DNA from 2 places in the Brevibacillus gelatini genome. Region 2 is predicted to be linked to the other one. Evidence: a T-box and tRNA genes for the amino acid it is inferred to sense, from the RefSeq annotation. Region 2 holds a T-box; the other holds one or more tRNA genes.
The links. The T-box of region 2 lies ahead of ileS (isoleucine--tRNA ligase). A T-box ahead of a tRNA ligase gene usually reads a tRNA of that ligase, here a tRNA-Ile.
Positions count from the first base shown of each region.

Region 1 (7,847 bases), 150 kb from region 2:
TGCTATTCTTGAGTTAGTTTCAAAGTTATTGCTAAGGAGAATATGCTAATGGCTAAAATTAGACTGTCTTCTTTTCGTCCAGAAAATAAATTTAGAGAATATATAAGTGCTGAAGTCCTATATCAAATGAGAGAAACTAACCATCTAATGTACAGAAAGATATTTCGTGCTCATCTTTATTGTCCTATTTTGGATTGTAAAGCAAGATTGAGACATCACCGTCCCAAGAATGGATTAGGAAATGCATATTTTTCAACATGGCCAAAAGATGAGCATAAAAAAGGATGTTCATATGCATTTGAAAGAACCCCTGGCGGCGGCGTAACAATCGTTGAAGATACTGACGAACCAAACAATGTAATTGTCATAAATAAAAAACGTGCTAAAGACATAATGAAAAGAGCATTAGCTAAAAAAGATAGCGCAAGGACTGAATCAGCAGAAAAGACAGATGGACAAAATCCCAAGGAAGCGAACCGAAGTAAACAAGATCCAAATATTAGTCAAGTAGTTTCGTTTGATGAAAACGGTGTTAATTCTGGGAAGAAACGCAATGTAGTTCGGTATGTAACGGTCGATGATTTATCTGACGCTTTGCTAGGTAAGCTCGTATGTGTGACTGGAAACCTTAGCTCGATTAGATTCGGTAAAGATTACGGCTACTTAAACGCTAATGACTCTAAAAACAACGATGTCTTCTCTGTGGTGTTTAACGAGAGATTTAGTGTAGAGTTTCCAGGTGATTTTCATAGGTTATCTCGAATTACCAAGGATGAATTCTCACTTTTCTGCTCAATAGGAAACTTAACTAAATCAAAGGCGGGTAAGTATCAAGTCTATCCGGAAACCCCCTGGCTTATTGGACTTTTCGAGTCTATAAACTATTTTGTGTAAACTCCTAACCTTCTAAATAGGGGCTGCTGAACATTTTGTCTCTAGGTCCATTGAGGCTGGCGGCTTAGATTCAACAGTAGTCTGAAAATCGGCAAAAAGAGAACACGTAGCTTGCGTTCGAGATTCATGACAAGCAGTTGCAAGGCGATCACGGTTTCACTTGTCTCCCGAAGGCGTGCTCGAATACGCCCCAGTCCGTAGGAGCGTTTGCCTTCTCCAAATTTCCCTTCGATTGCGTTGCGTGCCGAGGCATCCTGCCGTGCCTGGTTGCGATCTTGCTCCTCGTCTTTCTTTGGACGCCCTAAGCTCGGGCCGCTCAGCCGTATGCCGTTTTGCTTGCAAAAGCGAAGGTTTTCCCGGTTTCGGTAGATTTGGTCGGCAAGAATTGCTTCGGGATAGCAACCATATCGTTGGACGTACGCCTCTACGGCCGCTTTCAATGTCATGCTTTCATTGAAGTTATCCCAGGACAGCTTCTCCATCCGAGCGTAACCATCCACCAGACTGATCGCTATCTTGGCCCCAAACTCAACGGATGCGTTCACTTTCCCGCGTACAATCGGACGTACATGAGGCTGAGAAAGACTGACGATGCGATCTTCTACCGAGTGGCTACGTTTGTTGTACATCTCCTGCTGTTGGCGGTACAGTTCGGATATGACGAGCAATTGCCGATACTGCCAAGGACTCAGTTGATTCAAGCTGGTTTTCTCTGCAAGCATTTTGATGATGCGAAGATTTCGGGAGACATAGCGAAGCTGCTTCCCAATCGCTTTCCGAACGGCTTTGGCACCAGCCCGGCGTTTCTTGGCGATCTCGAGGTAACGTTTACGGGCGGTGTGGCGATAGGTTCTTGGCTTTTTCGTCTCTCCGATGTAAGGCTCGTGCAGCACATCAATGATCGCTTCGAGCTTTTCCCGTGCCTCGTTCAGCAATTTCAGGTCGGTCGGATACGAGATGTCCGCTGGTGCGCAGGTCGCATCAAGCATGAGTGTTCCTTTATTTTCACTTGCTCATCACTAGCCTGAGCAGAGCAGGCATGAGAAGTTTTGTCCTTCTTCGAAGGACCCGAAGGGTCGTTCTTGTCATCTTCTTTCTCACGTGCTGCTTCTTCCTCCAGAATCCATTCATTGATTTGCGTGACAACGTCTGCACCCAATCGTTTGCGAAAATGAGTCATGAGCGAATGATGAAAGGGTGGTTTATCCTGAAAACCGGGTAGCCCGAGGAAGTATTGGTAGTACAGGTTTTCCGTGATCTGTTGCACCGTCTCTCGATCATCGAGCTGCATGCGCTCCTGAATGTACAAAGCCCCCAAAGCCATACGGACAGACAAGGGGATTTGACCACGCATCGATTTCTTGAATGACTTCGCGTATTTTTCTTCCGCTCGCCACCACGGGATGATGGCGGCTAGTTGAACCCAACGATTGTCTTTATTCAATTTGCCACCGAACGGCAAGAAAAAATCTTCGAATAACTGTAGCTGGCTTTCGGGGATACGATACATGATCGGCTCACTCCACGTGCACGGTTTTTGGTGAAAAGATCGTATTTTCCATGCACCTAATTTCGATCCGAGAGCACGTAAACCCTTGTAAATTCTAAGGAATTTGATTGTTCAGCAAGCCCTAGTTACATTTCGCACATCTCGTCCAATGCCGCGGCTATCTAAATAATCTGTGAGAAACTTATAATTCTCTCTATAACTTTTTAACGTCCTCTCTTTACTTCCCTCAGCCACTTTCGCGTAATAAAACCTTTCAAACATCAAATCGAGTGAGAAATCCGATTTAACAGAAAAACGATCAAGTTTAGTTGTTTTCCGCCCTTTACGCTTGTCCATCGCGCCCATAAACGCAAAAACGCCCCTTTCCGTTTGATGCGGAATAGGAGCGTATGGGTTCACGACCAGTCCTCGTTCGACCTTCCGCGACCACCGACACCTTGCGTCACAGTTTCCGGTACGTCCAGCGGTCATTCGGTCGGGCAAAAACGTTGATATGGCGCGGTTTTTACGTTATGGTGATCCGGACTGGGTTCGAACCAGCGACCCCCACCCTGTCAAGATGGTGCTCTCCCAACTGAGCTACCGGATCGTGAGATATGTATGTGATCTTGAACCAAGCAACTTATGTACTCGCTTAATGGTGGGCCCTGTAGGACTCGAACCTACGACCAATCGGTTATGAGCCGACCGCTCTGACCAACTGAGCTAAGGGCCCGAATCGCTCCGGACGTCGATCACATTTATTACTATACAGCATCCCGAGATGGATTTCAAGAGGAAATGAATAATTTCTTGTAATTTTTTTCACTCCTACGAAAACCCCACGAAAAACCGCGTAAAATCAGGCTTTTGGCGTGCTATTCTCCCTCCCAAAAACAAGAACTTGCACACACACTTTTGAAAAAATCTCGCTAAAAACCAAAAAGTTCTTCGAAAAACCATTCACCAGCCTGAGCCTTTTAGGCTAATGCCCAAGCTTTCAGTTAAGGCTTTCAGTTGAATTACTCGTTGAGGTATTGATTAGATATTGGTTGAGCTACTGGTTAAGTTACTCAGTTGGTTACTAGCTGGTTACTCAATTGAGTCCTTCAGTTGATGTATTCAGCAAAGCGTTCCGTGTGATTATCGACTGAGAAAACTTTCCGTGAGGCTACCAACTGCGATTTCCAATGGAGCTTTCCAAATGAGCTTTCCAAATGAGCTTTCCGATTGTGCTTTCCAGTTGAGCTTTTGGCAACAGTGATGACAACAGTTGTCATCAATACAAAAGAAGCGACTTTCCAAAAAGTCCCAATAAGCAAAATCACCAAAACGCAACATTGGTTTATTAGGGCTATTGAATTTCAAAAGAGGGCATCTCTAAGTCATTAAAGCGACTTTTGAGACAGCCCCGTCGAGTAAGCAAGTAAGCAAGCAAGTAAGCAAGTAATCGAACAAGCAAATAAATGAAATACACCCCACCCCCTCCCCCCCCAAAACAAAAGCCATCCCCCCGCCGCTACTCTCCCCACCCTCCGGCTCCGCCCACCCAAACAGCAGCGAACCCAAGCATGGAAACAGCACCAACGAAAAAATGACTCTCGCTCATCCAACACAATATCTTTTCCCACAGCTTCCGTGGCAAACGGAAAAACAGCAAATCAGAAAAAACTTCGGCAAATAAACGCCTCACACTACCTACTTAAATAGATAGCTACAATACATAGATAGCTAACAATTCAGGCCATTACATCCCACAGCCTTCCCTGCTACCCTACCCTGCTTGCTCCGTCCCTTTTCCTTCGTCCTCCACGCGCAGCTCCGTTTTCAACGCTTCTCCTTCCGAGCGCTCCAGCTCCGCTTCCTGCTCATCCCGCATGCGATGGGCCATCCGGCTGGAGGCGTTTGCTGCCACACTTGCGACCAGGTCGTCGAGGAATGTGTGTACGCGGCCTTCTGACGACTTGGTATCCAGTTTTTTGATGACGCCGACTTTATGTTTGTCCAGATGCCCGAAGGTGGTGACGGCGATGCTGCCGTATCCGAAGACCGATCCCAAAGCCAGCGTCTCGTCGCAGCCGAACAGGCCTTCGTCTGTGGCGATGATCGACTGGAGCGGTTCGGACAAAAGCCCTTTTTCCGCCAGCGTATCCAACTCAATGCCCACCAGAATAGCGTGCTGCATTTCCCTTTTTTCCAGGACAGCTTTCACACTCTCGATGCACGGCTCCATGGTCAGGCCGGGATGGTACGGAGACTGCATGAGATAAACGATCTCCGCGATGTCCTCCACCGTGACGCCACGTTCTGCCAGGCGATTGAGAGCAGCGTTTCTGACTTCGATGCTGTGTACTTGCTTCTTCATATAAGAGACAACCCCTTCCACAAATCAAGTGAAGTCGTTTCCTACCATAGTATCACACGGTGACAAAATTGCGACAATCTTTCGCCCAAAGAACATGCGAGCAACCTTCCCGCCGCTTGCGAAAAAGGCATGCAAAAAGCGCTTTGCCACAAGCTGACCGCCTTTTTCGTGGTCGCGCAACACGAAAGCATTGGGCAGGCCATGCGCTCTCCTGTATAATGATTTTTGTGCAAACATCCATAAGGAGGACACCGCTGTGGCTCTTGAGGAAATCGTCTTGGACAGCCGGCATCTGGGAACGCCGGAAAAACTGATTGTCTACACCCCTACACGCTATTCACCGCTCTACTCCTACCCGGTCCTCTACGTGCAGGATGGCGACGATTATTTGGCCATGGGCCGAATGGCGACCTTGCTGGACCGAATGATTGCGGACAAAGAGTTGCCCGATCTGATTGCCGTTTTTCTTCCTGTCGAAAAAACAAAGCGGTTTGACCGCTACCATCCGGACGGCAAGGAGCATCTCGCCTACACCCGCTTCCTCGCTGATGAAGTCGTCAGCTTCGTGGATTCGCATTATTCCACGCACCCGCTCGGCAACGGGCGAACCTTGCTTGGGGAATCGCTCGGTGGCGTCGTCTCCCTGTTTACGGCGCTGGCTTACCCGCATACGTTTGGCCAGGTGGCTTGCCAGTCGGGGGCCATGGACGAACAGTTGAACCGCCGTGTCGCGGAAGCTGAGCTGACAGTGCCGCAGACGTTTTATCTGGAAATCGGGACAAAAGAAACTGCTGTGAACTCTTCTCGCGGCGTCCTGAACCTGTATGCGGCCAACGAGGAACTGCGAACCATTTTGCAGACGAAAAAGGCCACCCTCTTCTACGAAACATTCGAGGGTGACCATACGTGGGGCCACTGGCAGCAGAATCTGCCGGGTATGCTGCGCACGCTTTACGGGTAAACTTACCGTGGCTGTTCTTCCTGCGGGCCTTCATCCTTTAAGGGCGAAACGAAAGCTTCTTCGAACTCTCCTTTGCGAATCGCCGACAAAATGGTGAAGGTCAGCACTGCCAGCAGGAGCAAGACGAGAAAAATGAATGTCATCATCATGGCCGTGTACATGCAGTGCGGCACCTCCTTGCACTACACAGTGTTTCCCGACGCGGCCAGAATATACGGTTCGGCGCATAACATTACACAAATGAAGAATTTTCTGTTAAAATAGTCTCTTGTAAAGCATATATACTATAGATAGCAAGGAGGAGTGGTTCTCATGATGTATAGTATTGTGATCTTTCCATCCAGCAAGGTGCAAGAAGTGGCCAACTCTTACCGGAAGCGCTATGACCCGACATACGCTTTGGTACCTCCATATATCCGCTTGAAAGAAGCCTTTAACCTTGAAGAAACCAAGCTGCCAGAGCTGGTAAGCCATCTGGAGCAGGTTGCCTCCTCTACCGAAAGCTTTACTGCTCATTTCCACCGGGTGTCTACTTTCCATCCAACGACAAACGTCATTTATTTGGCCGTGCAAAATAAAGACCCGTTTACCGCTCTGCACGAGAAGATCGTGAACCAGTGTGTGGCGGAAAAAGAAACCTATGCGTACGTACCGCATCTGACCATCGGGCGCGACCTGTCCGACGATGAGCTGCGGGATGTAACTGGACAATTGAGCATGGCAAAAATCGACCTGACGAGCGAAATTGACCGCTTCCACCTGATCTATCAGCTGGAGGATGGCATCTGGAGCGTGTACCAGACGTTCCTCCTGAAAAAATAAAGCAAAAGGATCGCCCTCCCCGTAAGCATTGGCTTGCCGGGAGGAATCTTTTTTCGGCAACTTTTTACGGCAAGGCAAGTAGAAAAGGACGTGTCCATCATGAAGCAACCATCCTATGTCATCCAAAAAGCAAGCTCTGACAAACAATTGCAGGATGCTCTCGCCGTGCGCAAAGCGGTGTTCATTGATGAGCAAAAGGTGCCTGCCGAGCTGGAGATTGACGAGCATGACCAGCCGGAGAGCGGCACCATTCATTTTGTCGCGTATAACGAGCAACAGCCCGTCGGGGCAAGCCGCTTGCGGCCATATGCGCCCGGCGTGGGAAAAGTCGAGCGCGTGGCGGTACTCAAAAGCGAGCGCGGCACCGGACTCGGACGCCAGATCATGATCGCCATGGAGCAAGCGGCAAAGGAGCTCGGCTATGACAATCTCAAGCTGAATGCCCAGACGCACGCGCAGCGATTTTACGAAAAGCTCGGCTACGAGCCGCATGGCGATGTTTTCGATGAAGCTGGTATCGAGCATATCGCGATGGTCAAGGCCTTGCGCTAACAAGTCTGTGCCTGCAAGCGCAAAGCCAGGCCAGATCGCAAAAACGCAAAAACGTTTCGTCTCGCCGTCCGTCCTCCTTCATACTGGAAGCGGAGGCTGACAGCCAGGGGCGTCTCAAAGTCGCTAATTCGACTTCGAGACGCCCCTTTTGTCTGTCTGAAATGTTGCTATCGGCATGTTTCTGATGGTGAAACCGCCCTTTTTGGACAGCCCCTTCCTTTTCGTGAGACAACAGGCTTTGCCGGCTCTGATTCGTTGTCGCGATCGAGCCAGTTACCTTGGCAAGCCATCACCTTTTACATCATCGAATCATGAGCCTTGCTGCCTTGCTCCTTCTCACTTCCGGGCAACTAAACCTTTTCCCTCTTTCGTCTCCGCGCCACTTCCCGCAGTTGCTCTACTGCATCCAGCGACGCCGTATGGGAGCCGAGCATGGCGTGAAATGGCTCCTCGCCGCGCCAGCCGTGAAAATCCGAGCCGCCTGTCATGATGAGGCCATGTTCTGTTGCCCATTTGCTGTAGCGCAGCTTTTGCAGTTCGTCGTTGTCCGGGTGGTTCACTTCGATCCCGTCCAGCCCGAATGCGATCAACTCGCGCACAAGTTCGTCATCGTCGTACAGCCCCGGATGCGCCAGCACGGCTACGCCGCCTGCCTGCTTAATCAGCGTGATCGCTTCCTGCGGCGTGATGCGCGGAGGGTTGACGTAAGCGGCCGCTCCTTTGCCCAGGTACTTGTCGAACGCTTCCTGAATCGTGGCGACGAC
Region 1 covers NZ_CP154342.1:3,063,556-3,071,402, forward strand. The annotation lists gene AAFJ72_RS14780 (hypothetical protein) at 49-894, shown strand; one part of gene AAFJ72_RS14785 (IS5 family transposase) at 936-1,904, opposite strand; one part of gene AAFJ72_RS14785 (IS5 family transposase) at 1,907-2,404, opposite strand; gene AAFJ72_RS14790 (hypothetical protein) at 2,516-2,803, opposite strand; tRNA gene AAFJ72_RS14795 (tRNA-Val) at 2,918-2,993, opposite strand; tRNA gene AAFJ72_RS14800 (tRNA-Ile) at 3,043-3,119, opposite strand; gene AAFJ72_RS14805 (phosphatidylglycerophosphatase A family protein) at 4,158-4,748, opposite strand; gene AAFJ72_RS14810 (alpha/beta hydrolase) at 5,005-5,709, shown strand; gene AAFJ72_RS14815 (hypothetical protein) at 5,712-5,870, opposite strand; gene AAFJ72_RS14820 (YjcG family protein) at 6,022-6,531, shown strand; gene AAFJ72_RS14825 (GNAT family N-acetyltransferase) at 6,631-7,083, shown strand; gene AAFJ72_RS14830 (PHP domain-containing protein) at 7,434-7,847, opposite strand, start outside.
Region 1: it has a tRNA-Ile gene. The T-box ahead of ileS (isoleucine--tRNA ligase) is inferred to sense a tRNA for this amino acid. The anticodon was not compared.

Region 2 (7,847 bases):
CGCAAAAAGACGTGGCCGACCTGCTCGGCATCTCGCAGTCGTATATTTCCCGTCTGGAAAAGCGAATTATAAAACGGTTGCGAAAAGAATTCAACAAAATGGTCTAACGCATATTTTCCCAGCCTCAGGGGATACTGTTCCTAAACCGTAACAGATGGTGGTTTTTGCCACCTTCTTGGCGGCTACGCGTCAGTACGCGGCCTTTCAAGACAACCGGGTTAGGGACTTTTTTCTTGCTTCGAGGAGGGAAAGACGTGACGCGCAACAAGGTAGAGATATGCGGGGTGGATACCTCCAAGCTTCCGGTGCTGACAAACAAGGAAATGCGTGACTTGTTTGAGCGCCTGCAAAGCGGTGAGCTGGCTGCCCGCGAGAAACTGGTCAACGGCAACCTGCGTCTGGTGCTGAGTGTGATTCAAAGGTTCAACAATCGCGGGGAATTCGTCGACGACCTGTTTCAGGTAGGCTGCATCGGATTGATGAAGGCGATCGACAACTTTGATCTGGGACAAAACGTGAAGTTCTCTACGTACGCCGTCCCGATGATTATTGGGGAGATCAGGCGCTATTTGCGCGACAACAACCCGATCCGCGTTTCCCGCTCGCTGCGGGACATCGCCTACAAAGCCCTTCAGGTGCGAGACAACCTGACCAACAAGCATTCGCGAGAGCCCACCATTACCGAGATTTCCCAGGAATTGAACGTCGCCAAGGAGGATGTCGTGTTCGCGCTCGATGCGATTCAGGACCCTGTATCGCTCTTTGAGCCGATCTATCAGGATGGGGGCGATCCCATCTACGTCATGGATCAAATCAGCGATGAAAAGAACAAGGACGTCACATGGGTCGAGGAAATCGCCCTCCGCGAAGGCATGCAACGTCTGGGGGAACGGGAAAAAATGATTTTATCCATGCGCTTTTACGAGGGAAAAACCCAGATGGAAGTAGCGGAAGAAATCGGAATTTCGCAGGCGCAAGTTTCCCGGCTGGAAAAGGCGGCCATCGCCCACATGCAAAAGCACGTACAATCGCAATGAGAAGCTGCATCGTTCCCGACGGTTTTGTGCCGTTGGGTTTTTTTATGGCAGGAAGCGTCGCCTTTGTTTTTTCAGGGGAGAAGGACATATTCTTCCTACGGTTCATATACTGAGAGTAACGGAGAAAAGTGGGTGAGGAGAATGGTAAAAATCTCTGACTTCCAGACCAAAGAAGTGGTGAACATCCTGGATGGGAAGCGGCTGGGGACGATTTCCGATTTGGAGATCGATCTGCGCCACGGACGCGTGGAAGCGATAGTCGTGCCGGGGCCAGGCAAATTCCTTGGGTTCTTTTCCTCCGGGAATGATTATGTCATTCCGTGGCGCAATATTGTGAAGATCGGAAAAGATGTGGTGCTGGTCCGAATGGAGGAAGCACTCAAGGTAGAAGCCAGAACCTCTGGCGGAGATGAATACTGAGCGTAGAGGGAGAAAGGCGCGGGGTTAGCCTTTCTTTTCTTTTCGGCTATGGTATGATAAGCCATATGAGGAAGGTGACAGGATGAGAGAACCGTTTGTTTTGGAAGAGGGCAAATCCATTTTGAGGCTGACGGACTGGGAAGCGGATTTTCCGGGCATCGTGGCGGGGTTTACGGTTCGCCTTGGCGGGGAAAGTGAAGAACCGTACGGCTCGTTTAATATGGGCTTGCACGTGGGAGACGATCCGGCGCATGTGGTCGCAAACCGCAAAAAGCTGGCCGAGCAGGTCGGGATGCCTTTTGCAGCGTGGACATGCGCCGACCAGGTTCACGGCAACCGCGTCTGTCAGGTGATGGCGGGTGGTGCGGGCAAAGAGAGCCTCGCGGACGTCATTTCTGCCACAGACGGACTGTTTACACAGGAAAAGGGAATCTTGCTGACGTCGTTTTACGCGGACTGCGTGCCGCTTTATTTTCTCGACCCGGCTTCAGGAGCGATTGGACTTGCCCATGCCGGCTGGAAAGGGACGGTCGGGCGTATTGCCGAAGAAATGGTGAAGTCGCTCAAAGCGCATTGTCAGGCGAATCCGGGGGACATCCGCGTCGCCATCGGGCCGTCGATCGGGGGCTGCTGCTACGAGGTGGATGAGCGGATCATGACACAGGTGCGGACGAGCGCACGCAACTGGGAGACAGCTGTCCTGGCTTCCACGGAGGGGAAATACATGCTCGATCTGCGGCGATTGAATACGGAAATATTGCTGGAAGCAGGGATTTCCCGGGCAAATATGCTGGTGACTGACTGGTGTACAAGTTGCCGGACAGACTTGTTTTTCTCGCATCGAAAAGAAGCAGGACCAGCCAAAATGACAGGACGCATGGCTTCGTATATCGGCTGGAAGGAATAATGCAGAAGGGAGATCACGCATTGTGGGTATCAAGGAGCAGGAATTGTTGAAACAAAGATTGGCGGCGATTGAGGAGCGCATCCAGGCGGCTTGCGCAAGAGCGAACCGCCGCCGCGAGGACGTGAAAATCATCGCTGTTACCAAATACGTCGATGAGCAGGCAATCGGTGATTTGCTGGATGTCGGGATCGAGCATATCGGGGAAAACCGGGTGCAGGACGCCTTGCCGAAATACGAGCTGCACAAGGATAGAGGCACCTGGCACTTCATCGGCCATCTGCAAACCAATAAGGCAAAAGAGGTCGTCGGACGTTTCCCGTACGTTCATTCGCTCGACCGCCTCTCGCTCGCCCAGGAGCTGAATCGCCGGGCCGTGGCGCTCGACCAGGTCGTCAACTGCTTTTTGCAGATCAATATTTCCGGAGAAGAGACAAAATTTGGGCTTAGTCCCAACGATGTATTGGCTTTTTTGCGTGAAACCAGTAATATGAAACATATAAAGATCGTCGGATTAATGACGATGGCGCCTGTTGTCGAAGATCAGGAGGAGGCGCGCCCGGTATTTCGCGGCCTCTGCGAGTGGAAGGCGCGGATCAATGAATGCGCGTTCCCGCATGCTCACATAGAAGAATTGTCGATGGGCATGTCGAGTGATTTTGAAGTGGCGATTGAAGAGGGAGCTACATATATTCGTTTGGGTTCTGTCTTGGTCAAGCCCGAATAGGGCAAAAAACGACAGATGCGACAACGAGCAGGAGAGGAGGCAGCAGCGTATGGGTGTGATGAACAAATTGATGGGGTTTCTGGGGTTGGATAACGAGGAATACGTCGAGGAAACCACGGTAGAAGAGGAACGGGAAGAATACGATTCCGGCAATAAAAAGCAACAGCCCTTCAGCCGGGCGAATAACGTGGTGCCGTTCCAGGCGCGGGAAAAGGAGGGAATCCGCTTGATTCTCTGTGAACCCCGTCATTACAGCGATGCACAGGACATCGCCGATAACCTTCGCCATCGCAGACCGGTAGTCGTCAATCTGCATCGGGTGGAAAAGGATCAGGCGAAGCGGATTATCGACTTTTTGAGCGGGACCGTCTACGCATTGAATGGCGACATTCAAAAAGTGGGCGATACGATTTTTGTGTGCACGCCTGACCACGTAGACATTCAAGGCACGATCTCCAGTGTCATGGAAGAGTAACGGATTAACAAGATAAAAAGGGTGAGCCGATGGCATACTTGTTTACCATAATTCGATTTGCCTTTGAGGTATATCAATACATGATTATCGCCTACATTCTGATGTCATGGGTGCCGCAGATGCGGGCGACGGGCATCGGACAACTGCTGGAGAGACTGGTAGAGCCTTATTTGGCTCCGTTTCGCCGGTTTATTCCCACACTCGGCTTCATTGATGTTTCGCCTATCGTCGCGTTGATTGCCCTTCGTTTTGCCGAGTACGGTCTGGTCAGCATTCTGGAAAAACTGATGTAGGACGAGTGTTATGAGCGTATTCGATCATTTTGCAAAAGAAGAACGTCCCTTTGTGGAGCGGGCGCTGGAAATGCTGACGCTGGCAGAGCGTAAGCAGACCATGCGCCTTACTGATTTTGTGGACCCCCGGCAGTGGCACATTATGAAAAGTCTTACGTCGCAAGTGCGCGATGTGAAAATTTCCGCGAGCGGCGGCTATGAAGGAGCCGAGCGGATGCGCGTCCTCATTCATCCGGAGTACATGGAAGCGGAGCCGGAGGACTTCCGGCTTGCCCTTTTGGCGATCAAGGCAGACCAACGCTTTCACACCCTGGAGCATCGCGACGTAATGGGAGCGCTCCTGCACGCAGGCTTGAAGCGGGAAAAGTTCGGCGACATGCTGACAGACGTCGGGACATGCTATGCGATTGTGGCCGAGGAAGTTGCCGATTTTGTCTGCACGCAGGTGACGCACATTCACCGAACCCCGGTGCAGATTGAACGCGTGGCGTGGGAGTCGTTTACTCCGCCTGCTCCCCGTTTTGCCGAAAAAACGATTACCGTGCCTTCGCCGCGAATCGATGCGGTAATCGGGGAAGTGCACAATATGTCACGGGCCAAGGCGCTGGTGCCGATTCGTGCGGGCAAAGTCAAGGTCAACTGGAGGGTCACGGAAGACCCTTCGACGCAGTTGCAGCAAGGCGATATGGTGTCGCTCGCCGGATACGGGCGGTTTAAAATTTTGCAGATAGCCGGCCCGACGCGCAGCGGAAGACTGCGCATGATTGTCGGACTGGTTACATAAAATGAACCAGGACGCAAAAAAATGTAAGAAAAGGCAGGAAACCATACCGAATCTGTCGAAAGCATAAGTACGAATTATCGGGAAAAGTGGGGGGTTCATGTGCCATTAACGCCATTGGATATACACAATAAAGAATTCAGCACAGGCTTTCGCGGCTACAACATTGACGAAGTGAACGAATTTCTCGATCAGGTTATCAAAGACTTTGAGCTTCTGATTAAAGAGAAAAAGGAAATGGAAGAACGGATCGCCATCCTCAATGAGCGTGTGGACCACTATAAGAGCCTGGAAGAAAACTTGAGCAAATCGATTCTGGTAGCCCAGGAGACGGCGGAGGACGTCAAGTCCAATGCCCGCAAGGAAGCACAACTGATCCTGAAGGAAGCCGAGAAAAACGCCGACCGGATTGTCAACGAAGCCTTGGCGAAGTCCCGCAAGATCGCGATTGAAATTGAAGAATTGAAAAAACGCGCGTCCGTGTACCGCATGCGCTTCCGCACACTTTTGGAGGCCCAACTGGAAATGCTGGAGCACGGAGCATGGGACGACATCGAGCAGGCGGATTCTGCGGTAGCTGTTGAATAAAATATTGACGTTGTGCCGATGATGGTACTATAATGGAAAACAACTTTGTCGAAAAAATCAATCCATATGATGACTAGACGATGAACGGGAAGAGTACGTGGAACCGCACTGTCAAAGAGAGTCGGGAACAGGTGAAAACCCGACCAGTTGCCTCCGCCGAAAATCACCCGGGAGTTCAACATCCGAAAGCTTCGCTGCACTGTTGTTGTGGCAGGCAAGTAAGTGAGCGCGTCATTCCCGTTACGAATGAACGAGTGGAACAAATCCCGCGACACGCTTGACGACGGGTTTGTTCAATCAGGGTGGTACCACGGGAGCCTTTTCTCGTCCCTTTTTGGGGATGAGAGAAGGCTTTTATTTATTTTTTAGGAGTGAAAAAAGGCTATGGACTACAGCAAAACGTTATCGCTACCCAAAACCGACTTCCCGATGCGCGGAAACTTGCCGACCCGCGAGCCGCAAATCCAGGAGAAATGGGAAGAGCAAAACATTTATCAACAAGTGCTTGCCCGCACCGAAGGACGTCCTCCATTCGTGCTGCATGATGGCCCTCCTTACGCCAACGGAGACATCCATATCGGGCACGCGCTGAACAAAATTCTCAAGGACTTCATCGTTCGTTACAAGTCCATGGCAGGCTTCCACGCACCGTACATCCCAGGCTGGGATACGCACGGCTTGCCGATCGAGCAGGCGATTATCAATGCGCAAGGGCTGGATCGCCGCAGCATCGAGGTGAATGACTTCCGCAAGCGCTGCGAAGAGTACGCCTGGTCCTACATTGATAAGCAGCGCGATCAGTTCAAGCGTCTGGGTGTTCGCGGCGACTGGGAAAATCCGTATGTCACGCTTTTGCCTGAGTACGAAGCCCACCAAGTTCGCGTTTTCGGCGAGATGGCGAAAAAAGGCTACATTTACAAAGGACTCCGCTGTGTCTACTGGTCCCCGTCTTCCGAGACGGCACTGGCTGATGCGGAAATCGAATACAAGGACAAGCGCTCTCCTTCCATCTACGTCAGCTTCCAGGTCGTAGACGGCAAAGGCAAGCTCGATACCGATACAGGCGTTGTCATCTGGACGACCACCCCTTGGACGATCCCGGCGAACCTGGCAATCTCTTTGCATCCTGAGCTGGAGTACAGCGTCATCAAAGCAGACGGCCGCAAATTCCTCGTGGCAAACGGCCTCATCGAAGCAGCGAGCAAGGAAATCGGCTGGGAAAGTGTGGAAATTCTCGCCAGCTTCAAAGGTCAGGAGCTGGAGGGCGTAGTGACCAAGCATCCATTCTACGACCGCACATCGCCGCTGATTTTGGGCGAGCACGTCACACTGGATGCCGGTACAGGCTGCGTGCATACGGCTCCTGGTCACGGGGAAGACGACTTTGTGATCGGACAAAAATACAATCTCGGCGTGCTTTGCCCGGTTGACCACGAAGGAAAAATGACCAGTGAAGCGCCTGGTTTTGAAGGTCTTTTCTACGAGGATGCCAACAAGGTTGTCACCGAGAAGCTGAATGAAAACGGAGCGCTTCTGAAGCTGAGCTTCTTCACGCACTCCTACCCGCACGACTGGCGGACGAAAAAGCCGGTCATCTACCGTGCGACAGAGCAATGGTTTGCTTCCATCGACGGCTTCCGCGAGCAAATGCTCGAAGCGATCAAGAACGTGAAGTGGATTCCGCATTGGGGCGAAACCCGTCTGGCGAACATGATCGCAGACCGCGGCGACTGGTGCATTTCCCGTCAGCGCGTCTGGGGCGTGCCGATTCCGATTTTCTATTGCAAGTCGTGCAATGAGCCGATCATCAACGACACGACGATCAACCACATTGCCGAGCTGTTCCGCCAAGAAGGCTCCGCTGCCTGGTTTGCCCGTGAAGCAAACGAGCTGATTCCGGAAGGGCTTGCTTGCAGCAAGTGCGGCTGCACAGAATTCCGCAAAGAAACAGACATCATGGACGTATGGTTTGACTCCGGATCTTCGCATCAGGCTGTTCTGTGCGAGCGCGGTCTTCCATGGCCAGCTGACATGTACCTGGAAGGTTCCGACCAGTATCGCGGCTGGTTCAACTCTTCCCTGTCCACAGGTGTTGCCGTCTACGGCACAGCGCCGTACAAGGCGGTACTGAGCCACGGCTTTGCTCTCGACGGAGAAGGCCGCAAAATGTCCAAGTCGCTCGGCAACGTGGTTGTACCGCAGCAAGTGATCGACAAGCTGGGTGCCGACATCTTGCGCCTGTGGGTAGCATCGGTTGACTATCAGGCAGACGTGCGCATTTCCGATGCGATTCTGAACCAGATCGCCGAAGTGTACCGCAAAATCCGCAACACGTTCCGCTTCCTGCTGGGCAACCTCGATGGATTCGATCCGGCGAAAGACCGCGTAGCGTATGAGCAACTGGGCGAGCTGGATCGTTATGTGCTGGCAAAAGCAGCGAAGGTCGTGCAGCGTTCCCGCAAGGCGTATGATGAATACCAGTTCCATACCGTTTTCCATGCGGTGCATAACTTCTGCGTAATCGACCTGTCTGCTTTCTATCTGGACATCTGCAAAGACCGTCTGTATGTCGAAGCGCCTGACAACCCAAAACGCCGCGCTGCCCAAACCGTCATGTACGAT
Region 2 covers NZ_CP154342.1:2,910,006-2,917,852, reverse strand. The annotation lists gene sigE (RNA polymerase sporulation sigma factor SigE) at 1-107, shown strand, start outside; gene sigG (RNA polymerase sporulation sigma factor SigG) at 255-1,037, shown strand; gene AAFJ72_RS14010 (YlmC/YmxH family sporulation protein) at 1,179-1,457, shown strand; gene pgeF (peptidoglycan editing factor PgeF) at 1,540-2,364, shown strand; gene AAFJ72_RS14000 (YggS family pyridoxal phosphate-dependent enzyme) at 2,387-3,088, shown strand; gene AAFJ72_RS13995 (cell division protein SepF) at 3,138-3,563, shown strand; gene AAFJ72_RS13990 (YggT family protein) at 3,593-3,856, shown strand; gene AAFJ72_RS13985 (RNA-binding protein) at 3,867-4,640, shown strand; gene AAFJ72_RS13980 (DivIVA domain-containing protein) at 4,740-5,225, shown strand; T-box leader at 5,297-5,560, shown strand; gene ileS (isoleucine--tRNA ligase) at 5,610-7,847, shown strand, end outside.